2 regions of the Eubacterium sp. LMAG:50 genome follow, and region 1 is predicted to be linked to the other one. Evidence: riboswitches for the same ligand, from Rfam matches in the RefSeq annotation. Region 1 holds a riboswitch; the other holds the start of a gene.
What was found. A riboswitch is a leader RNA that binds a small molecule or an ion and turns the genes downstream of it on or off. The one in region 1 is predicted to bind FMN.
Positions count from the first base shown of each region.

Region 1 (12,249 bases):
ATAATATGGTGCTTAAATGGGAAGCAGCTTATGCAACAGAATACAGAATAGAAATTTCAAATGATGGCGCTTCCTGGACAACTGCAAAGACATTAAATAATCAGACAGGAGGAACTACAACAGTATCTCTTAATGGAGTAAAGGCCAGATATGTAAAGATGCAGGGTGTTAAGAGAGCGCTCCCTTATGGATATTCTATATGGGAAGTTGAAGTTTATGGAAATGAAACTCAGGATGATTCAGAGCCTGAAGTAAATGTAGATGTACCTGACACACAGGGCAAATATGGAAACAATTTTAAAGCAGTAGCGTACTATCCAAACTGGTATGGAGATATTACATCAAGCATTCAGTGGGATAAATTAACTACAGTAATATATTCATTTGCGTTGCCAAATGCATCAGGTGTACTTGATTCTGTAGATGGTTCTGCAAATGTAATTAACAGTTTGATTGAGGCAGCTCATAATAGTGGAACAAAAGTAGAAATGGCAGTTGGAGGCTGGTCATATTCAGATGGAAGTTTGTGCCAGTATGCATTTGAAAAAGCAACAAATACTGACGCAAAATGCAGAAGCCTTGCAAATAGTATTTTATCAGTAGTTGATAAGTATGGATTCGATGGTGTTGATATTGACTGGGAATATCCAACAGCAAGTTCGGCAAATCAATTTACGTCATTCATGAGATATTTGAGAGAAGGATTAACACAGAGAGGATTGACATTATCGTCAGCAGTTGCTGCTACCAGTGGAACATATCAGACTGATGAAGTTCTTAACATGGTTGACTGGATTAATGTTATGGCATATGACGGAGATAGTGGAGCAGGACATTCACCATATAGCTTACTTACAAATTCATTTAACTATTGGAACTCAACAAGAAAAGTAGACGCGTCTAAAATTGTACTAGGTGTACCTTTCTATGAAAGACCTAACTGGGCGTCATATGCAGATGTAGTTGCTAATAATTCAGTAAATGCATATAAAGACTCAGCAGTTATTAACGGAACAACAGTTTACTATAATGGTTTAGATACAATGGCTAAGAAAGCTACATTTGCAGCACAGAATGCTGGTGGTATCATGATTTGGGAAATTAGCCAGGATAGTAAAAATGCTACATATAGTTTGTTGAACCAAATTTACAAATCAGCTACGGCTATTGTTGGTACAGGTGGAAAAGCTACAGTAACGCAGGTACCGGGAACTGTAAAAGTAGATTCGTTTGGTGGAAAGACAAGTTCAATTACAATGAATACATTTGATAATACAACATATGCAGGAAATTTAACAAATGGATCATATTTAGACTATTATATTAAAGTCCCTTCAAAGGGTAATTATACAGTTGATTTGAAATTAGCTGCCGGAGATAGCAAATATAATGCAGATAACATAATTGTGAAGTTAAATGATAATAATGCGGCAACAATGGCAATTACAGCAAGCAATTCATGGACAAACTTTATTAGTCATAAAGTTACAATTAATTTTGCAGCAAAAGGAACATATAAATTAACTTTAGTTGTAAATGGAGGAGCATGTAACATAGCTGATTTTACAGTTGAAAAAGAAACACAGACTATTCCGGAAGAAACAACAACTACAACAAAGGAACAGGAAACAACTACAAAAGCACCTGAAACAACAAAGGCACCTGAAACAACTACAACAAAGGCATCAGAGACAACAACTACAACAAAAGCGCCTGAGGTTACAACAAAGACACCTGAAACAACAGAAAATGTAAGCCGGTATCCAACATGGGATAGTAATACTGTATATACAAATGGAAACAGAGTTTACTATAACGGCAAAGTATATCAGGCTAAATGGTGGACAGTTGGTGAGAATCCTGAAACTTGTGGACAGTGGGGAGTATGGAAACAAGTGTGATGTTAACAAATATTTTACAAAATAGTAACAGTATGCAGGGGATAATATGTTGAATAAAAAACTCTTAAGTGATACAATATGCTAGTGTGATTATAAGGTTATTGAAACGTTATTATCATAGAAATACATAATTGGGAGTATATAATGAGCGCATTTAGTAAAGTATTTGGCACTTATAGTGACAGAGAGATTAAAAGAAATCAGCATACGCTAGATAAGATTGAAAGCTACAGACCGGCTATGATGGAATTGTCGGATGAACAGCTTAAAGATAAAACGACAGAATTCAAGGATAGATTATCAAAAGGAGAGACTTTGGATGATTTACTTCCGGAAGCATTTGCGGTAGTAAGGGAAGCTGCGAGAAGAGTTCTTAATACAGAACACTATAGAGTTCAGCTTTTAGGTGGTATTATTCTTCATCAGGGTAGAATTGCAGAAATGAAAACAGGTGAAGGTAAGACACAGACATGTTTACTTCCGGCATATTTGAATGCTTTGGAAGGAAAAGGAGTTCATATTGTTACAGTAAATGAATATCTTGCAAACCGTGATGCTGAATGGATGGGACAGGTTCACAGATTCTTAGGTTTAACTGTTGCATGTGTTACTGCTGATATGGATCATGATGCTAAGAAGGCAGCATATGATTGTGATATTACATATATAACAAATAATGAATTAGGATTTGATTACTTAAGAGATAACATGGTCGTTTACAAGGAACAGCTTGTACAGAGAGGATTACATTATTGTATCATCGATGAAGTTGACTCTGTTTTAATTGATGAAGCAAGAACACCTTTGATTATTTCAGGTCAGAGCGGTAAGTCTACTAAGTTGTACGAAGCTTGTGATATTCTTGCCAGACAGATGGAAAGAGGTACAGCAAGCCCTGAATTAAGTAAGATGGACGCTATTATGGGTGTTGACATTGAAGAAGATGGCGACTTCCTTGTAAACGAAAAGGACAAGATTGTAACATTAACTGCTCAGGGTATTGAGAAGGTTGAAAAATTCTTCCATATTGACAATTATGCTGATGCAGAGAATCTTGAATTGCAGCACAATATGATTTTAGCATTAAGAGCGCATAATCTTATGTTTAAAGATCAGGATTATGTTGTAAAAGATGATGAAATTCTCATTGTAGATGAATTTACAGGACGTATTATGCCGGGCCGTCGTTATTCAGACGGATTGCATCAGGCGATTGAAGCTAAGGAGCATGTAAAAGTTAAGAGAGAAAGTAAGACACTTGCAACTATTACATTCCAGAATTTCTTCAACAAATATGATAAGAAAGCCGGTATGACAGGTACAGCCCTTACAGAAGAAAAAGAATTTAGAGATATTTACAGCATGGATGTTGTAGCAATACCTACAAACAGACCTGTAGCAAGAATTGATCATGATGATGCTGTATTTAAAACAAAGAAAGAAAAATTACATGCAGTTATAGAAGAAATAAAGAAATCCTATGCTAAGGGACAGCCTGTATTGGTTGGTACAATTAACATAGATGCATCTGAAGAAATAAGTGCATTATTAAAGAAGGAGGGAATTCCTCATAAAGTTTTAAATGCTAAGTATCATGAATTAGAAGCTGAAATCGTAGCAGAAGCAGGACGTCACGGTGCGGTTACCATTGCTACAAATATGGCAGGTAGAGGTACAGATATTAAACTTGATGATGAAGCAAGAGCAGCAGGTGGATTAAAGGTACTTGGAACAGAAAGGCATGAATCAAGACGTATTGATAACCAGTTAAGAGGTCGTTCAGGACGTCAGGGAGATCCGGGTGAATCTAAATTCTACATCTCATTGGAAGATGATATAATGAGATTGTTCGGTTCAGAAAGACTTATGTCTGTGTTTAATGCATTAGGAGTTCCTGAGAATGAAGAAATTCAGCATAAGTCATTAAGCAAAACAATCGAAAGAGCTCAGAAGAAGATTGAAGGAAATAACTTTGGTATTAGAAAGAACTTATTAGAATTTGATAAAGTAAATAATGAACAGCGAGAAATTATTTACTCAGAAAGAGAAAAAGTTCTTAACGGCGATAATATGAGAGATGCCATTGTTAAGATGATTACAGATGTAGTTGAAAATGAAATTGATACTTACATTGGAGATAATCAGCCATCATCTGAATGGGATCTTGCTGGATTGAATCAGAGTATTCTTGAAATTATGCCAATAAAGCTTTCATTGACAAAGGATGAAATCCTTAATTTATCAAAGGCTGAATTTAAGCAGACACTTAAGGCGGCAGCAGTTAAATTATATGAAGATAAAGAAGCAGAATTCCCTGAACCCGAACAGATAAGAGAAATTGAAAGAATTGTTCTTCTAAAGGTTATTGATAGAAAATGGATGGATCATATCGATGATATGGATCAGTTAAAACAGGGAATAGGCCTTATGGCTTATGGACAGAAAGATCCTGTTGTAGAATATAAGATGCAGGGTTACGAAATGTTTGAAAATATGATTCTTAATATCAGATTTGAAACAATAAAAATGTTAATGCATCTTCAGGTAGAACAAAAAGTTGAGCGAGAAGAAGTTGCTCAGGTTACCGGAACAAATAAGGATGATGAAGGAGTTAAAAAGCCAAAGCACAGAGATGTTGCTAAGGTATATCCAAATGATCCTTGTCCATGTGGATCTGGTAAGAAATATAAACATTGCTGTGGAAGAACACATTAAGAGGAAGAGGACAGGACAACACCTGTCCTTTCCTAGTGTTAACAGAAAGTAAAGCAATAAATTGAAACAGTAAATTATATCTGTTAAAAATATAGGAGAAAAAAATGAACGAAGTTCATTTTTTCCTATAAATGTTTCCGACGAATAGCCACTGACCGAAGGGAGGGGGCAATACATATTATAGGAGAGAGTGATGATAGAATTAGATGAAATAAAATATCGATTGACTCCATATGAAAAAGAATTAGACGAAATAAAAGATGCTTTGGATTTGCAAAATAAAGAAGAAAGAATCATTGAGCTAGAAAGAACAATGGAAGCTCCGGGCTTTTGGGATGATATGGACAAAGCACAAAAATATATGAAAGAGCTCAAAAATTTAAAGGATTCAATAGAAACATATAATAATTTAAAGAGTTTGTATGATGACATTTTAGTCTTAATAGAAATGGGAGAAGAGAGTGAAGATGCAGAAATTGCTGAAGAGGCGAAAAGTTCAATGGATGAATTTGCTTCTAAAGTGGATGAAGTAAAGATAAAAACTCTTTTGTCAGGTGAATATGATAAATATAATGCAATATTAAAGTTAAATGCAGGGGCAGGTGGAACAGAATCCTGTGATTGGACAAGTATGTTGTATAGAATGTATACGCGTTGGGCTGAAAGTAAAGGATTTACAACTCAGGTTTTAGATTTTCTAGAGGGTGAAGAAGCGGGAATAAAATCCATAACTGTGCAGATTAATGGAGAAAATGCATATGGGTATTTAAAATCAGAGAGAGGTGTTCATAGACTTGTAAGAATATCTCCTTTTAATGCAGCAGGAAAAAGACAGACTTCATTTGCTTCATGTGATGTAATGCCTGATATAGAAGAAGACTTAGATGTTGAAATTAATGATGATGATATCAGAATAGATACATATCGTTCAAGTGGAGCAGGTGGACAGCACATTAACAAAACCTCATCGGCAATAAGAATTACTCATTTACCAACAGGCATAGTAGTTCAATGTCAGAATGAACGTTCACAGTTGCAAAATAAAGATAAAGCAATGAAAATGCTCAAAGCTAAATTGTATCTTTTAAAACAGCAGGAAGAACAGGAAAAGAAATCAGGAATCAGAGGAGAAATAAAAGAAATAGGCTGGGGAAGTCAGATAAGATCATATGTAATGCAACCGTATACTATGGTAAAAGACCATAGGACAAATGAAGAAACAGGGAATGTAAGTAGTGTTTTAGATGGCAATATAGACCAGTTTATAAATGCATATTTAAAGCAAAATAGTATACAGGGAAAATAAATTAGTATGCAAAGTAACGAAAAATAAGTTGCAGTATAAAATTAACTATGTTAAAATTTTGAAAGTGTATACATAAATTTGTTATGCAAATAAGCAATGATAATGAAACAAGCGAGGAAGAGATAATGATTAATGTAGCAATTTTAGGATACGGAACAGTAGGCTCCGGAGTGTTTGAAATTTTAGATACAAACAAAAAATTGATTGGGGAAAAAGCAGGACAGGAGATAAACGTAAAATATGTTTTAGACCTTAGAGATTTCCCTGGTGACCCATGTGAATCAGTATTGGTTCATGATTTTAATACTATTTTGGAAGATGATGAAGTTGAAATTGTTATTGAAGTTATGGGCGGATTAAAACCAGCTTACGATTTTGTGAAAAAATCACTTTTAGCAGGCAAGAGTGTTTGTACATCAAATAAAGAATTAGTAGCTAAATATGGCGCAGAGTTAATTCAGATTGCAAAAGACCACAACAGAAACTTCTTGTTTGAAGCAAGTGTTGGAGGTGGAATACCGATTATAAGACCGTTAAATCAGCATATTACAGCAGATGAAATTTGTGAGATTGCAGGTATCTTAAATGGAACTACAAATTATATCCTTACAAAAATGGATAAAGAAGGTGCAGATTTCCAGACAGTATTAGCACAGGCACAGGAATTAGGATATGCAGAACGTAATCCGTCAGCAGATATAGAAGGATTTGACGCAGTTAGAAAGATAGCAATATTAGCATCACTTGCTTATGGCAAATCAGTTGATTTTGAAGATGTATATACAGAAGGAATAACAAATATTACAGATATAGATTTTAAATATGCGGCAGCTATGGGAAAATCTATAAAGTTATTAGGAAAATGTAAAAAAGAGGCAAACGGAATAGTTGCATCTGTAACACCAAGATTATTATCACCAAGTCATCCATTGTTTAACGTTGAAGGCGTTGTAAATGGAATCTTAGTAAGAGGAAACATGGTTGGTGATTTAGTATTTATCGGTAGTGGCGCAGGAAAACTTCCAACAGCAAGTGCAGTTGTATCAGACGTTGTAGATGCTGTAAGACATTTGAATATTCCTGTGACAGTTATATGGGATAAAGAAAAGTTAGAATTATTAGAATTTGGCAAATCAAGAAAGTCTTTCTTTGTTCGTGTTGAAGGTGATGAAAAAGATAAGATTGAAGAAGCGTTTGAAAATGTAACATACATAGATGCAGGAATTGAAAATGAAATTGGTTTTGTTACAAGACCGATGTCAGAAGATGAATTTAAGGCTGCATCAGAAAAATTAGAGAATATTATTACAAGAATAAGAATTGAAGAATAATATTAAGGGATATTAAATTAAGTTAAATTTGCATTAACAGATTAATGTTTATGTAAATAATAATTGATAGCAATTTATAATAAAAAAACATATATAATATAAAGGCCGTAATTCGGTGTGAGAGGATTGAAAGAAAATGGAAGAAACAAAGGTTGTTAAATTTGGTGGAAGTTCACTTGCTGATGCAAAACAGTTTAAAAAGGTTGCAGACATAATATTGTCTGATCCGGAAAGAAGATTTGTAGTTGCATCTGCACCTGGAAAAAGATTTATTGAAGATGTTAAAGTTACAGATATGTTATATAAGTGCTATGAATTAGCATCTGAAAGCGAAAATTTTGACGAATATTTTCAGATGATTAAAGACAGATATAACAATATTATTGCAGACTTAGGATTAAAAGATTTTAGCCTTGATGAAGATTTTGAGATAATTAAAGGCGCATTTGCTCATATGGCAGGCCGTGATTACGCTGCAAGCCGTGGAGAATATCTCAACAGTAAAGTATTAGCAAAATATTTAGGATTTGATTTTATCGATGCAGGAAAATATATCTTCTTTGATGATCAGGGTAATTTTGACTGGACTAAGACAGAAGCAAAATTGGCACCAAAGCTTGCTAAGACAAACAAGGCAGTAATACCTGGATTTTATGGATCTATGCCAAATGGAACAATAAAGACATTTTCAAGAGGTGGTTCTGATGTAACAGGATCAATAGTTGCTAGAGCAACTAAAGCTAAATTATACGAAAACTGGACAGATGTTAGCGGATGTCTTATTTGTGATCCTAGAATAGTTAACAATCCGGAACCTATCAAGACTATCACATATAGAGAATTACGTGAATTAGCATATATGGGAGCAACAGTATTGCATGAAGATGCTATATTCCCTGTTAGAGCAGCAGGTATTCCTGTAAACATCAAAAATACAAATCAGCCGGAAGATAGAGGAACAATGATTGTTTCTGAGTCAGCTGAACATTGCGATCATATTATTACGGGTATTGCAGGTAAGAAAGGCATGTCTGTAATTAATATAGAAAAAGATAAGATGAATAGCGAAATCGGATTTGGTAAAAACGTATTACGTGCATTAGAAAAGAGTAATGTAAGTTTTGAACATATGCCATCAGGTGTAGATACAATGAGCGTTGTAATTGCAACTGAAGCATTAGCAGGCAAGGAAACAGCTATTATTGACGAGATTAAGAGCAGAGTACATCCTGATCAGATTTATATCGAAAGTAATCTTGCACTTATAGCAGTAGTTGGTAGAGGAATGAAGAGTGCAAGAGGAACTGCAGCAATTTTATTCTCAGCATTAGCTGATGCAAGAGTAAATATTAAGATGATTGACCAGGGTTCTTCAGAACTTAACATTATCGTTGGTGTTGAAGAAGAAGATTTTGAAGTAGCAATAAAGGCAATCTACAAGAGATTCATTGGCATTAACCAGTAAATAGAGTATATGATGCGGAATAAAACCGTGTTAATAATATTTTTAACCGTATATTAAATATAATTCTTCAGGGCAGGGTGAAATTCCCTACCGGCTGTATTTATGCAATGCATATAAGCCAGCGAGCCGAAAGGCATGATATGGTGTGATTCCATAGCCGACAGTAAAGTCTGGATGAGAGAAGTAATAAGATTAATAATTATGATATTAATAATCTCATGAAAAGCACCTGAACCAGGTGCTTTTTTTCTTTGCTCTGTATAAATAATATATTAATTTTCAGAAAGGAAGTAAAATTAAATGAAAAAATTATTTACAACAAAAAATTTAGCGTTGATGGCTATTTTCGCGGCTATTGCTGCAATACTCATGGTCCTTATAGAAATTCCGGTAGTGTTTATAGCGCCGTCTTTTTATAAGCTTGATTTTAGTGAGATACCTATTTTGATAGGAACATTTATTATGGGACCTGTATCAGGAATAATTATGGAAGCTATAAAGATTGTGCTTAAAATATTACTTAAAGGGACAACAACAGGTTATGTTGGAGAATTGGCAAATTTTTGCATAGGATGTTGCCTTGTTGTTCCGGCGGGAATAATATATAAATTTAAGAAATCTAAAAAGGGAGCATTCATAGGGATAGTAGTTGGTATTGTGTTAATGGCAGTTGCAGGCGCAATTCTTAATTATTATGTAATGCTACCGTTTTATGAAAAGTTTATGCCGTTAGAAGCAATTATAGAAGAAGGAGCAAAAGTAAATCCGATAATTAAAGATAAATGGAGCTTTGTTTGGGTTGCAGTAGCACCATTTAATGTATTTAAAGGAATAATAGTTGGAATTGTAACAGGAATATTATATAAGAGAATAAGCACATTTATAAAAAAACTCTAGAAATAAATAAATTGAAATGTAAAAAGATATTGTTTATAATTATGTGGTGATTATAAACAATATCTTTTTGTTTTGACAAATATTTGCTGTTTGTTATGCAAATGTTTTTGTTGTGTAGGAAAAGCTCATATGGGCTTAGACCTTTTGACTCTGGCATTACAATATGTTTTGCCATAAAAGAAAAGAGGAATAAAATTTATGATATATGAAACAAATTCGCCTGATGAAACTTTTGAGATTGGGAGAAAGTTAGGACAATCTGCGAAAGCAGGACAAATAATTTGCCTAAATGGTGATTTAGGTGTTGGAAAGACTGTTTTTACACAGGGATTTGCAAGCGGACTTGGCATAAAAGAATGCGTAAATAGTCCAACTTTTACAATTGTACAAATATATGAAGAAGGCAGGATTCCGTTGTATCATTTTGATGTATATAGAATTGGTGACCCTGAGGAAATGTATGAATTAGGATATGAGGATTATTTCTTTGGAGAAGGAGTATGTCTGATAGAATGGTCGAAACTCATAAGTGAACTGATTCCTGACAATGCATCAACAGTTTTGATAGAAAAGAATTTAGAAAAAGGATTAGATTATAGAAAGATAACGGTGGAATAAAGATGAGAATATTAGCAATAGACAGTTCTTCGTTAGTGGCATCAGTTGCAGTGGTAACAGATGATATATTAACGGCAGAATATACAATAAATTTTAAAAAGACACATTCGCAGACATTGTTGCCAATGATAGATGAAATTAGCAAAATGATAGAATTGGACATGGAAACTATAGACGCTATAGCAATAACAGGAGGACCGGGTTCATTTACCGGACTACGTATAGGAAGCGCTACAGCAAAAGGATTTGGATTAGCACTTAATAAGCCGATAATAAATGTACCGACAATCGATGCTATGGCATATAATTTTTATTCCAGCAATTATATTATTTGTCCGATTATGGATGCAAGACGTCAACAGGTATACACTGGAATATATTACTTTGAACAGACACATATGAAAATATTAAAAGAACAGTGCGCAATTTCTGTAGAGGATTTGATTGATGAGCTAGATAAGATAGGAAAAACAGTAATGTTCTTGGGAGATGGAGTGCCTGCATATAGAGAAATTATAGATGAAAAAATGAAAACTGAGCATTTATATGCCCCATGCCATATGAACAGACAAAGAGCATCGTCACTTGCAGCTTTGGCACAAATATATTATAAAAATGGAAAAATAGAGGAGGCTAGTGAACATAGACCTGATTATTTGAGACTTTCACAGGCTGAAAGGGAAATGCTTGAAAAGCAAAAGAAGGAAGAAAAAATAAAACAGTTTTCATAATTTGGTTTTATAGAGATAAAGGATAAGGGTAATATGGTAAAAATAGAAAAGATGAGCGAAAAGCATATAGCCCAGGTAGCGGAGATTGAAGAGAGCATATTTTCTGTTCCGTGGTCACAAAAAGCATTTAAAGATTCGCTAGAATTAGATAATACTGCATTTTATGTCGCTATAGAGGAAGAAGGGGTTATAGGATATTGTGGCGTTTATAAGGTTATGAATTCCGCTGATATTACGAATGTAGCTGTAAAAAAAGATAAGAGAAAAAAAGGTGTGGCTAAGCAGTTGCTAAAAGAGGCTATTAAAGATGCTAAAAGTGAACAAATTAAGGAAATAATGCTTGAAGTTAGAGAAAGTAATGAAGCCGCAATATTTTTATATGAAAAAATTGGATTTCAAAGTATTACAAAACGAAAAAAATACTATAAACATCCGGTAGAAGATGCAATTATAATGCTATTAAAAATATAAATATACTTCTAGATAGTGGAATGCCAAAGGTTTCCACTATTTTTTTGTCGAAAAAAATAATATGATGATTGCATCAAAAGAAAGGATTAAAAATATGAAAAAGATGAATAGCAAAGGTAAATATGAAATTTTTTGTCATAAATGTGGAAAGAAAATGCAGATGACAAATGGAATAGTTACGGAAGGAATAATTAGATTACAGGGAAAATGGGGTTATTTTTCTAATAAGGATTTACAGATGCATACAATGGATTTATGTGAAGAATGTTATGATTCGATAACTACGTTATTTAAATATCCGGTTGACGTTACAGAATATATTTCAGTAGAGGATGATTACTATACGTTAGAACAGGTATAAAAAATTACATCCTTTTCATAAAAAAGTCTTTGTGCTATTATACAACATAGAGTTAACAAGAGTATTAAAAGAATTATTAAAAAAATTCTTTTATAGAAAGTGGAGAAATTTATGCTGGATGTATGTTTGTTAGGCACAGGAGGAATGATGCCGCTTCCAAGAAGATGGCTTACAGCTTTAATGTGCAGATATAATGGAAGTAATATATTGATAGACTGTGGGGAAGGCACACAGGTAGCTATTAAGCAAAAAGGCTGGTCGTTTAAACCTATAGATGTTATTTGCATAACACATTTTCACGCAGATCATATAAGTGGATTGCCGGGATTGCTGCTGACTATGGGAAATGCAGAAAGAACAGAACCATTAACTATGATAGGACCAAGAGGTCTTGAAAAAGTTGTTAAGGCTTTGAGAATGATAGCTCAAGAATTGCCATTTGAAATTAATTTT
Region 1 is NZ_NALP01000008.1:69,627-81,875, forward strand. It holds gene CCC31_RS12090 (glycosyl hydrolase family 18 protein) at 1-1,901, shown strand, start outside; gene secA (preprotein translocase subunit SecA) at 2,046-4,616, shown strand; gene prfB (peptide chain release factor 2) at 4,810-5,922, shown strand; gene CCC31_RS12105 (homoserine dehydrogenase) at 6,048-7,253, shown strand; gene CCC31_RS12110 (aspartate kinase) at 7,390-8,718, shown strand; FMN riboswitch at 8,778-8,908, shown strand; gene CCC31_RS12115 (ECF transporter S component) at 9,019-9,615, shown strand; gene tsaE (tRNA (adenosine(37)-N6)-threonylcarbamoyltransferase complex ATPase subunit type 1 TsaE) at 9,814-10,233, shown strand; gene tsaB (tRNA (adenosine(37)-N6)-threonylcarbamoyltransferase complex dimerization subunit type 1 TsaB) at 10,236-10,964, shown strand; gene rimI (ribosomal protein S18-alanine N-acetyltransferase) at 10,998-11,435, shown strand; gene CCC31_RS12135 (hypothetical protein) at 11,530-11,796, shown strand; gene CCC31_RS12140 (ribonuclease Z) at 11,908-12,249, shown strand, end outside.

Region 2 (12,249 bases), on a different contig from region 1:
TTCATCATTTTCTTTAATCTTGTACTCACTGCAACTTACATTTGGTACATCTCCATTTACAGTATACATCCAACCTGACTGTTTTCCACAGTCAAATTCGTATAAATTGTTAATTCCTTCTATATATACACTTTTTGTTGCCGGCGTTATGCTACTTTCAATCAGTATTCCTTCATTTTTTAATTCTCTCTCTAAAATATCAAAGCAGGATTCCCCTTCTGTAAATTTAACTTCCTTTGTCTCATATATCACGCCATCTTTTGGTTGTGCTTTTCGTATATTATCCTGTAATTTGTCACTATTTATTGCATTTATACAAGTCACATACAAAGTACATTTTTGTGTTGCCTTTTCAGATTTTACACTTTTACTATTTCCACAGCCCCACAAGGAAAATGTCATAAGTATTGTAATTATACATATGCTTAATTTTCTCAAATTAGTTTTGTTCATCTTTATTTGTCACTCTTTTCTTCTTATATTTATAAACATCAAATCCAAATTTCCCGGCTATACCACAACATATTCCAAAAATCAGTATAATATAAGGTCTTCTATTTTTGTGTTTTGTTTCTTTAGTAACATTTTCTTTATTATTAACTGAATTTTTATTTTCTGTTTGTTCTATATTATTGTCTGTAGCTATCTTATTTTCTTCATCATTATTTTCTAAAACATCTGTAGCATTTTCTAAGTTATCTGTAGTATTAGTATTTTCTTCCGTTTCTACATTATTATCTTTTCTATTCTTAAATTCATTATTTTCTCTATTGTCGTTATCATCGCTATTATTTAACGTATTTCCATTTGATTTACTATTATTTTTTGAATTTGATGATGCATTCCTTTTTGTGTTTTTACTCGTGGAATTGTTTTTATCGTTGTTATTTGCATCATTCTTATTTTTATCAGACGCACTACTTTTTGTTTCTTCTTTATTATCTGCCTTAGTTGTTTCTACCTTTGTATTTTCTATTTTAATAATTCCATCACTCATATCATAGAGTCTGTTCATTCCTGATATACTTCTGTAATAAGCTGTTATTGCATACATTGCCTGGTCTGTAGACATTTGATTTGCGCCTTTTCCCTTCGTATGGCAAAAAGCACCATTATCTTTATAAAATGTCATTAAACCATCATATACGGTTTTGCCGTTTTTCACAAATCTGCTATCATCAATTTTTATTCTCATTTCAGATAATGCAGTTAAAACCTGTGCTGTACTTTCACAGTTTGAGTCACTTGTATTTCCATATGCACCATCAGATTTCTGTAAAGTGCTAAGAATTGCAAGTCCTTTATCAATGCTTTCTTTTACATTTTGTTTTTCATTATAGTATGGAGCAAGTGCCTGAATAACCATGGCAGTCACATCAACATCTGCTTCTGTCCCCATATAATTCCATCCGCCATTGTTCAGTTGTTGTTTTACTAAGAAATCAATTAACTTATTTCTTGTTGTCTGTTTTCCTGTCGTTGCGTCCGGAATTTCATAATTGCCACAATCAAAAGCCATAAGTGTGTAAGCAGCTCCATTTACACCTTGTATCATTATATTTTCAAATGTTGCAAGAGGCTGTAATAAATTGTATCCCGAAAAATTCTGAGGATTTTTTTGAATAGCAGTTAATGTAATAATTGTTCTTGCATATTCGGTATATTTTCTTGTTGATAAAATTCCTTTGTTATCTGCAACTGTTTTTGATACATTGCCTACATATTTTTCTATATATTCATCTTTAATATTTCCACATCTGGCAAGTCCAAACACCGTCCATTCTCCGCCTACGCTTCCATATGCTGGATTTTTTACCGTATTCATCTGATAATATGAAATTTTATTTATTGTGTTTTCTATATCATCCTTTGACGGTGTCTGACTTCCCATAACTGAAGTTGAGACACACATAAAGAATATTGCAATTGTTGCTAATAATTTTTTCATGTGTTTCCTCTTGTTTAATATAAATATTTATTACTTAATTTTTACTGATTTAACTTTGCTCCATTTTCCATAAACTCTTACTTTATTTACTGTTTTATAAGCTCTTACTTTAACGTAGCATTTCTGATTTTTCTTAAATTTCTTTGTTATTAAAACATTCTTTTTAGTAGTCTTTACAATTACTGTTCCTTTTTTGAAATTCTTTGTTGAAGAGTATTTGTACTGATATCCTTCTGCACCTGCAATTTTCTTAATTGAAATTTTTGCTTTTCCTGCTTTTACTTTCTTTACTGAGTTTACAGTTGCTTTTCCTAATGTCTGTATTTCTGTTGTTGTAGCCTGCACTGTTGTTTCTGCTGTTGTCGGCTGAATTGTTGTCGTAGGTTTCACTGTTGTTGCATCCTGTGCTGTAGTTGTTTCGTTTTCAGCTTTCTTTAATTCTGCAATCACCTCATCAACTTCATCCTGAGTTGCCATCAATTTTGTTGCAACTTTAATTGCATTTTTATACGCAATTTTAACATTTTCATTATTCATCCATAATGCTTTATTTCCATTAATTTTTGCTAATTCTTTTGTCAAAGTTGTTTTATCAGCAACCTTTAATGGTTCCATTCCTGCATAATTGCTTAATCCAACATCTGCTCCCCATCCATATACTGAAAACTGATATCTGATTACATCACCATCTTTTACAATATCTGACGGTGTAAGATTTCCATTATCATTATCTCCGTTTACAGAAATCATCCATCCAGCCATACTATTATATGAATATTCTCCTAAACCATTGTTTGGCTGTGTATTACCATCATTTTTTTCATTTGACGGAGCTGAATATGATGTTGTATAAGTTTCTCCTTCATACTCATATGAACTTTCATAAGAAGGCATTTTTGCTATTTCTTCCGGTATGTCAATAATTCCTGTATCAGCATTCTCTATGCTTTGCAAATATAAATATCCATAGTCTTTTGAACCTGTATATTTAATCTCTTTTTCATTCATTACTTTCTCAAATACATCAGATATTGTCATATCGTCACTAACTTCAACGCTTACAGGCTCAACTACATAACCCTGTCCAATTGTAAACTTTTCTACTGAAAAAGTTACTGTTTTATTTGTTTCCTGTGCCTGAATCTTGTTATAACCTACTGTTGCAATACTTGTTGTCATTGAGACTGCAATTGCTATCGCCATTGCTTTTTTTACTGTATTTCTCATTGTCATTTCCTCCATGTATAATTAATCAACTAATTTTATAATAATCAATTAGTTATGTCAAACGATTGACATTACTCTCTACTCATTATTTTACACCACAATATCCCTGCTCCTGTGCTGAAACTTGTTGCAATAATTGCCGGAAGCACAACTGCTGACGGATTTACTGCACCATATTGGCTTCTATACGCAATAATGTTTACAGGAATAATTTGAAGTGAAGAAATATTTAATACTAAAAAAGTGCACATTTCATCAGTTGCAATATGCTTTGGAAATGTACACTTTCTTTTTCTTTGCCTCTTTATCTCTGATTTATTTTCACTTAATACGTATCCACTCTGTTCTAATGGATTTTCTGCCAATGCCTCCATTGCTTTTAGTCCTGCCGGTGTTGCCGCCCATCCCAAACCTAATATATTTGCAATTATATTGGTTACTATCGGTTCTCTTGCATTATGGTTATGAGGTAAACCCGGAAATAGCCACATAATAATCGGTTCAAGTATTTTTTCCAGTTTTTTTATTATTCCACTTTTTGATGCCACGTTCATAAATCCCATCCACATGCTCATAATTCCAAGCATTGTAATGCACATACTAACTGCTTCTTTTGTGGATTCTATTGCTCCATTTCCTACCTGTTCCATCCTGCCTGTTGCCATTCCATAAAGCACTGACATTATAATCATGCCTGCCCAAATATAATTTAGCACTTAATTTTTCCTTTTATTATTAAATGAATTATTATATTTTACGCAAGCCTACCATAATAATTACATAATTTACAGCATGCGATTTAAATTCGCCATTTCAATTGCAGAGCATGCAACATCAAATCCTTTATTTCCTGCTTTTGTTCCTGCCCTTTCTATTGCCTGCTCAATATTGTCTGTTGTTAATACACCAAACATTGTAGGTACTCCGGTTTCCATTCCAACCATTGCAATTCCTTTACTTACCTCTGCGCATACATAATCATAATGATCTGTTGAGCCTTTAATTACTGCTCCTAAGCATAAAATTGCATCATATTTTCCTGACTGAGCCATTTTCTTTGCTATTACAGGTATTTCAAAAGCTCCCGGAACCCACGCTAATGTAATATCGTCATCATTAACTCCATGTCGCACGCATGCATCTTCTGCACCGCTTACAAGTTTATTTACAATAAACTCATTAAATCTTGCTGCTACAATACCAATTTTTAATCCTTCTGCTACTAATTTTCCTTCTAAAGTTCTCATTTTAAATCTCCTCTTGTATAATATATTTTGATGTCAGTTTTTTAAAGTATGGTTTAAATTATAAGTTCTGACATTATTACACTTAACATTAAATTGCTTATACCAGATTTCTTAAATTTAAAAGAAATAGCATTTGTCGCCGTCGGTTCAAAGCTTTGGTGCATAGCCTGACTTGAAACTGTAAGTTACAAAGTCAGGCTGTGTGCTAAAACTTTAGAACCGCTACGAGCGGCAAGCAGCGCGAGCGTTATTTCGTTAAATTTAAGAAATCGGGTTCAGCAAATAATCTTAGTAAGTTGTCATATGTGCCATTCTTAACTGCTTTGTTCTCAAATAATATTCATCATATTTTTGTGCTTCTATCTGTATCGGAACTCTTTCAACTATTTCTATTCCATATCCTGACAAGCCTGTAATTTTTGCCGGATTATTTGTCATAATTCTTAGTTTTTTTGCTCCAAGGTCTGCCAAAATCTGTGCTCCCATTCCATAGCTTCTCATATCTGCCGGAAATCCTAGTTTTAGATTTGCATCTACTGTATCTAATCCCTGTTCCTGAAGCTCATATGCTTTAAGTTTATTTATTAATCCAATTCCTCTTCCTTCCTGTCTTAAGTAAAGTATTATTCCTCTTCCCTCTTTTGCAACCATCTCCATTGCTTTCTCAAGCTGTTGTCCACAATCGCATCTTTTAGAACCGAATACATCTCCTGTAAGACATTCCGAATGTACTCTGCAAAGAACAGGCTCTCCATTTCCTACATCTCCCATAGTTAATGCAACATGATGTTCCCCTGTTGTTTTATTTTGATAACCCACGATATTAAAGTTTCCATATTTCGTTGGCATCTTTGCAACCGCTTCTCTTTTTACTGAACTGTCTCTTTCCATTCTGTATTTAACCAAATCAGCAATTGTAATTACCGTAAGATTATGTTCCTGTGCAAATTCAAGAAGTTCTGTTGTTCTCATCATTGTTCCATCTTCTCTCATTATTTCACAGCATAATCCGCAAGGTTTAAGTCCTGCTAATTTTACAATGTCAACTGTAGCTTCTGTATGACCTGTTCTTTCTAATACTCCTGCTTTTTTTGCTTTAAGTGGAAACATATGGCCCGGTCTTCTAAAATCTTCCGGCTTTGCATCTTTGCCTACAATTGCTCTCGCCGTAATTCCTCTTTCGACCGCTGATATTCCTGTTGTAGTTGATACATGATCAATTGAAACTGTAAACGCTGTGCAGTGGTTATCAGTATTAACTTTTACCATTTGCTCCAAGTCAAGTTTTTCACACAGTTCTTCTTCCATAGGCATGCAAATTAGTCCTTTTGCATAACTTGCCATAAAATTTACATTTTCAGTTGTTGCAAATTCTGCTGCACATACCAAATCCCCCTCATTTTCTCTATCAGGGTCATCTATTACTAAAATAACTTTTCCTTCTTTTATATCCTTAATTGCTTCTTCTATTGTTCCTATTGTTTTGCTCATTTTATATTCCTTCTTTCTTTAAAATCCATTTTCTATTAAATAGCTTTCTGTAATTTTTGATTCTTTCTTTTCATTACATTCTGAATAGCCTAATAGCTTTTCTACATATTTTCCTATGATGTCGCACTCGAGATTTACCGTATCCCCAACATTTTTATCCTTTAGATTTGTACTTTCTCTTGTGTGTGGTATTGTAGATACTTTAAATCCTTTTTCATCAACATACGCTACTGTAAGACTTATTCCATCAATTGTAATGGACCCTTTTTCAACCACATATTTTATGGTCTTTTTATCTGCAAATATCTCATACCATACTGCATTTCTTTCCTCTCGTATGTTTTTTATCAGTCCGGTTCCATCTATATGCCCACTAACAATATGTCCTCCAAATCGTCCATCAGCTGCCATGGCCCTCTCAAGATTTACACACGTACCTTTTTTACTTTCTTTTAGCCCTGTTCTCTTCAATGTTTCTGACATCACATCCGCTTCAAATCCATTTTTCCACATTTTTGTGACTGTAAGGCAAATGCCGTTAACTGCTATGCTGTCTCCAACTACTGTTTTTTCTAAAACCTTTTCACATTTAATTCCAATCTGATATTTCTCACTATTGCTGTTAACATATTCTATCTGACCTGTTTCCTCTATAATTCCTGTAAACATTTACTATTTTTATGTATTTTATAAAATACGTATATCTCCTTTCCTCTGATATTTCTTTTAGACTTATTTCCTTTATTTTAAATATCCGGTTAACATAATATCATTTCCTATTTTTTGTATTTCTAAATTTCTTAAGTTATATGCTTCCATCATTTTTTCGACACCTTTTCCTTCAATTGGAGATTTTGCATTTGCACCTCCTACAATCTTTGGTGCTATAAAGCAACAGATTTTATTTACAATGTTTTCTTTTAGTGCCTGTGCATTAAGTGTTCCGCCACCTTCAAGCAATATGCTGTCAATTCCTTTCTCCCCTAATATTTTCATAAGATCGGATAAAACAACTCTTCCTTTTACTTTTTGTCTTATTACTTCTATCCCCTTGTTCTCTAACCACCTTTGCTTATCCTTATCAGCTTTATTTGTACAAACAACTATTGTTTGTATCTTATTTGCCGTATTAACAATATTACTTTCAAATGGTATTTTTAAATTTGAATCACATATAATTCTTATTGGATTAACATTTTCTTCTATTCTGCAATTTAACATTGGATTATCTTCTAATACAGTATTAATTCCAACCATTATTCCCATATACTTTTTTCGCATATTTTGAACGGTTTCTCTTGCCTTTTCACCTGTAACCCATTTTGAATCACCATTTTCACACGCTATTTTTCCATCCATCGTCATCGCATATTTCATTACAACATAAGGTGTTTTATTTGTAATATAATGAAAAAATACTTCGTTTAATTTGTCACATTCATCTTTTAATACTCCGCACTCAACTTCAATTCCATTTTCTTCTAAAATTTTTACTCCCTTTCCTGCTACAAGTTTATTAGGATCCATACTCCCCACATAAACTTTTTTTATGTTTTTTTCTATGATAATTTCAGTACATGGTGGCGTCTTTCCATAATGACAACACGGTTCAAGCGTTACATAAAGCTCTGCTCCTGTTGTATCCTCCTTACAATTTGTTAATGCATTTCTCTCAGCATGAAATCCGCCTATCTTTTCATGATAGCCTTCCGAAATAATTTCATCATTTTTTACCACAACACATCCTACAATAGGATTTGGATTTGTATAACCTATGCCTTTTTTTGCTAATTCAATAGCTCTTTTCATGTATTTTGGGTTCAAAAAAAAGCCTCCTTTCATTCAAAGGGGCTTTCGCACAAATACAAATGTATATTATTCTGTTCATTACATATTCCTAATTGCGTATGGTTATTAGTAATTTATTATCAAAATCTTAATCCGATTAATTGTTATGTAAACTACATATCATTTAAATACATTTCTAAAAATCAGATTAATTTTATTCCTGATAAAGAACAATTACATCATCTATTCTTCTCCCATCCAGACTATACTGTCGGTTTTGGATTCTCACCAAATCAGCTGCTTTCGCAGGTCACGGACTCGTGCATCTTTACGCTCTGTACACTTACCGTCGGTTGGGAATTTATGCTTTATGCATATCACCCTGCCCCGAAGAATTTTTATTTAATTTCTGCTTAAAGTATAGTCACCTTGTTTTTGTTTGTCAACAAAATTTCCAATAAACTATTTTTGTTAAACATTTTTTAATATATATATGTTAATTTTTTTAACGTAAAAAACCTCTAAAATAACAGATTTTTGTATATAATCTACACATTTTAGAGGTCTTTATAATTAATTTTTATAATTTGCTAATATTCTTAAAACTTTATTATTTAACTTTTATGTTATACTCTGCTGTTTTATCACTGTTAAGTTTGCTATTTGAATATATCGCCTGTATTTTGTAAGAATAAGTTTTATTTTTCTTAATATTTTTATCTATGTATTTTGCCTGAGTAGTTGTTGCGACTCTTTTAAATACCTTTTTGCCTTCCATTTTACGGAATACATAATATTTAGTAGCCCTTGTATTTTTACTCCATTTTACATTTACACGATATATTTTCTTTTTCTTAACTTTTTTTACCTTTTTTGTCAGCTTAACATTACCTGGTGTCTTTAACTTTACACGCACATAACGTTCTGACTTAATTCCGCTTGTAGTTACAGCAGTTATTTTTGCTATGCCTACTTTTTTGGCCTGTATATTTCCCTGTGCATCAACAGAAACTATATCCGGATAATTACTCTTCCATGTAATTGTATCTGTTGTATCATCAGGTGCTATCGTAGTAGTATATTTTCCTACATATCCCCTTACAACTTTTAAAATCTTGCTTTCATTAATGTTAAAAGCTGTTGATGGCTGTTTTACATCAATTGTTGAATAGCATATTAAACCGCTGTCTGTTGTTGACATTACCTGATATTTTCCGGCCTTTAATGCAGTAAATTCACCTGTAATTCTGTTGATTGAAATACTGTTTGCATCAACAGCATCCCACATTATTTTATTTGTATATGTTGGTGTAGTATCTTTCTTATCAGTAACTGTTGTCTCTTTTTCATCTGAGGTTTTTGTTACATCTTCTGTTTTTTTAGTAGTATCTTCTGTAGTATCTGATTCATCTGTCTGAGTTGATGTAAATGTTGCTGTTAATTTAGAATTTTGTCCCTTACTTACTGTTGTATAATAACTATCTACTTTTAATCTGCTGTCTGCAATTTTCTGCATTATAAGGGCATTTTCCATTGAAACTTTTGATATTAAATTATCTTTATCATATTCACTATTTGGTAAATATTTATTTCCATATGGACTTCTGTCAAATATTGTATTGTAAATAGTACATGCTGCCAAATAACTTCCTGTTACTGATGGATGAAGATTATCTGTTTTATACATTGTAATTTTAGGATAATCCTGCATTACTCTCATGAAGTTAGTTCCTGATGCTGCAACAAGTCCATCATATTCATCAGCTATTTTAAAGTTATTTCTTGTTAAAATCTGTTCAATCTGAAAGTCGCTCAAAAATAATGACATTGAATTAACTTTAAAAGTACTTCCAATATTATTTGGCTGTGTTGCATATATAACCATTTTTGCTCCGGCATTATGTATTAAAGTATATAGAGTATTAACTGCTGCTTCTGCCTCTTCTTCTTTTTCTACTAAAACTGCCCTGTTTTCCTGTAATACTACATAATCCCATGTATTATTTGTTAATGCCTGATAAACCTGACTTCCATACATGTTAGTCTTATCTGCAAACTGGCTAAGTTTGTATCCTGGTGATGTAATAGATGTAACTTCACAGTTTATTTTATCTGCATCAGCAAGTCCTTTAAACATTTTTGGCATATCATTGTAATATGTATGACTGTTTCCTACAAACAATATTTTATATGTTTTCTGTGTAAATTGAACATCATCGGCGTATACGTTATTACTTACTGCCACAAAATATAACATCATAATTACACCGAACAATATTTTACTATATTTTCTAAATCTGGTTTTCATTTCGTTGCTCCTCGTCTAACATGTATTGCCTCTCTATCTAGTCGGCGACTAGTTATTGGAAACATTATTAAATATAAACTTCATTAATTTAGTTTCCATCTTAAGTTAATCTGTAAATATTTACGTTGTACTAAATGCCGGCCAATATTTTAACAATAATGAGCATACTATTGTCATTGCTATTATAATGATTACTGTCATTTTCCAACCCTCTTTAAGCATATACTTTGGCTGTAAACCATATCCAACAGGTATTGCTCTGATTGATGTTGGTAACATATAAGATAAATTTACTCCTACTGATGCAATGTAAACGTAAGGTATTGGATTTAAATTCATTCCCTTTACTATAGATATAACTATAGGTATTGCAACTGCTGCAGTTGCTGTATTTGATGTTACATCAGACATAAGTAAAGTTACTGTTATAATTACAAATACTGTTGTAACTCCACCTGTAAGTCCCATTCCTGAAACCAATTCACCAATTCTTTCTGCTGCACCTGATTCATTTATTAATGTTCCTACTGCAAGACCACCTGCAAAAATGTAAATCATTTCCCAAATAATTTTTGTCTGAACTGATTTCCAGAGCATAAGTCTTTCTCCATCAGAACGTGTTATTAAGAATGATAAAATTGCACAAATAATAAATACATATGCCGGTTTTAATCCTGGTAATAATGTCTGATAGAACTGTCTTGTGAATGCAAGTATTGTTGCTACTGCAAATAATCCAAGAGAAATCTTCTCTTCTATGCTCATTGGTGGGAATTTTTTATATTCATTTCTAAAATATTCTTTTGATCCACCAAGGCTTTCTGATTTTTTAACATCCCTAATCATGAAAACAATGTTAATAACAAGTAATGTAATCATAATTGGTAAGAAACGGATTACCCATGAAATATACATGTATTCTTTTCCTGTAAGCTGCTGTAAATAATCAACAGTTACAAGATTCATTGCTCCACCAAGTGGTGATGTCAATCCTCCAAGTCCTGCACCGTAAGCTATGTATAATAATAATTTTGAACCAATTCTACTATGTTCAATATCACCCTCACCTATGTACTTTAACATCGAAACTGCAATAGGTGTAATTGTTGCACATACTACTGCATTTGGTAAAATTGCAGATAATACTGTAGATAACAAAAACCAGAAAATTAACTGAATTCTTAAGTTATCACCAATTAATCCAAGTAATGATGCTGCAATTCTTTTATCAAGTCCTGTTTCTTCCCAAGATACAGTCAATATTGATGCTCCAAGTAATAATAAAATTGTCTCAGATGCATAATTTGATATTACTGCAGACATATCGCACATAGTGACAATAGCGTTAATTGCTATTGGTAAAAATGCTGTTACTGCATAATCGATAGGCGCTGTTACCCACCAAAATGCCATCCATGCAACCGTTCCTATTGCTGCTCTTTCAGCTAAAGCCGGAAATGCGCTCTCCGGTATTGCTAAACAACATAAAACAAATAATAACGGTCCTATTAATAAATAAATACGCTGTTTTGTCTTTGTCATTTTAATTCCTCATCTCAAAATACTCTTAAAATCACTCTGATTTTCTATTTACAAGTTACATTTCTTTTAATTTACGTTTAATTACTTTTCCATTAAAAGTTCTTGGAAGTTCATCTATTACCTGAACAACTTTTGGAACTCTTATCGCTTCTAATTTATCAGTCATAAATTTATGTAATGCTTTTTCATCATATTCATATCCTTCATTTATAACTATAAATAATTTAGGTGCTTCTCCTGTAATTTCATCAGGTATAGGAATACATGCACATTCTTTTATCATTTCGTTCTGTGCAACAACTTCTTCTATTTCTGAAGGTGCAATCTTAATTCCACCCATATTTATTACATCGCCTTTTCTTCCAAGTAAATATACAAATCCGTCTTCTCCCATATAGCCTAAGTCGTTTGTATATAAAGTGCCTTCATCGTCTAAAACCTCTTTAGTAATTTCAGGTTCTTTTAAATAACCAGGCATGTTCATTGCGCCCTTAAATGCAAGATTTCCCGGATTTTCTGCTGATGCATTAACTATATTTCTATTGTCATCTACAAAAATTATATTTGCATTTACGTTTGGAATTCCAATACTTCCTTTTTTATCTCCGTATTTGCTAAATTCAAGACTAACAGTACAACCAGATTCTGTTGCGCCGTAAATATTAAATAATTTTGTATTTGGGAACATTTCTTTTAAT
Region 2 is NZ_NALP01000007.1:503,256-515,504, reverse strand. It holds gene CCC31_RS07575 (DUF4430 domain-containing protein) at 1-453, opposite strand, end outside; gene CCC31_RS07570 (prenyltransferase/squalene oxidase repeat-containing protein) at 440-1,948, opposite strand; gene CCC31_RS07565 (hypothetical protein) at 1,979-3,175, opposite strand; gene CCC31_RS07560 (nucleoside recognition domain-containing protein) at 3,247-3,891, opposite strand; gene ribE (6,7-dimethyl-8-ribityllumazine synthase) at 3,961-4,422, opposite strand; gene CCC31_RS07550 (bifunctional 3,4-dihydroxy-2-butanone-4-phosphate synthase/GTP cyclohydrolase II) at 4,711-5,913, opposite strand; gene ribE (riboflavin synthase) at 5,932-6,582, opposite strand; gene ribD (bifunctional diaminohydroxyphosphoribosylaminopyrimidine deaminase/5-amino-6-(5-phosphoribosylamino)uracil reductase RibD) at 6,655-7,755, opposite strand; FMN riboswitch at 7,944-8,100, opposite strand; gene CCC31_RS07535 (DUF4886 domain-containing protein) at 8,312-10,009, opposite strand; gene CCC31_RS07530 (SLC13 family permease) at 10,130-11,551, opposite strand; gene CCC31_RS07525 (class I adenylate-forming enzyme family protein) at 11,607-12,249, opposite strand, start outside.
Region 2: it holds a riboswitch for FMN, as region 1 does, so the genes downstream of both, ribD (bifunctional diaminohydroxyphosphoribosylaminopyrimidine deaminase/5-amino-6-(5-phosphoribosylamino)uracil reductase RibD) here and CCC31_RS12115 (ECF transporter S component) in region 1, are expected to answer to the same signal.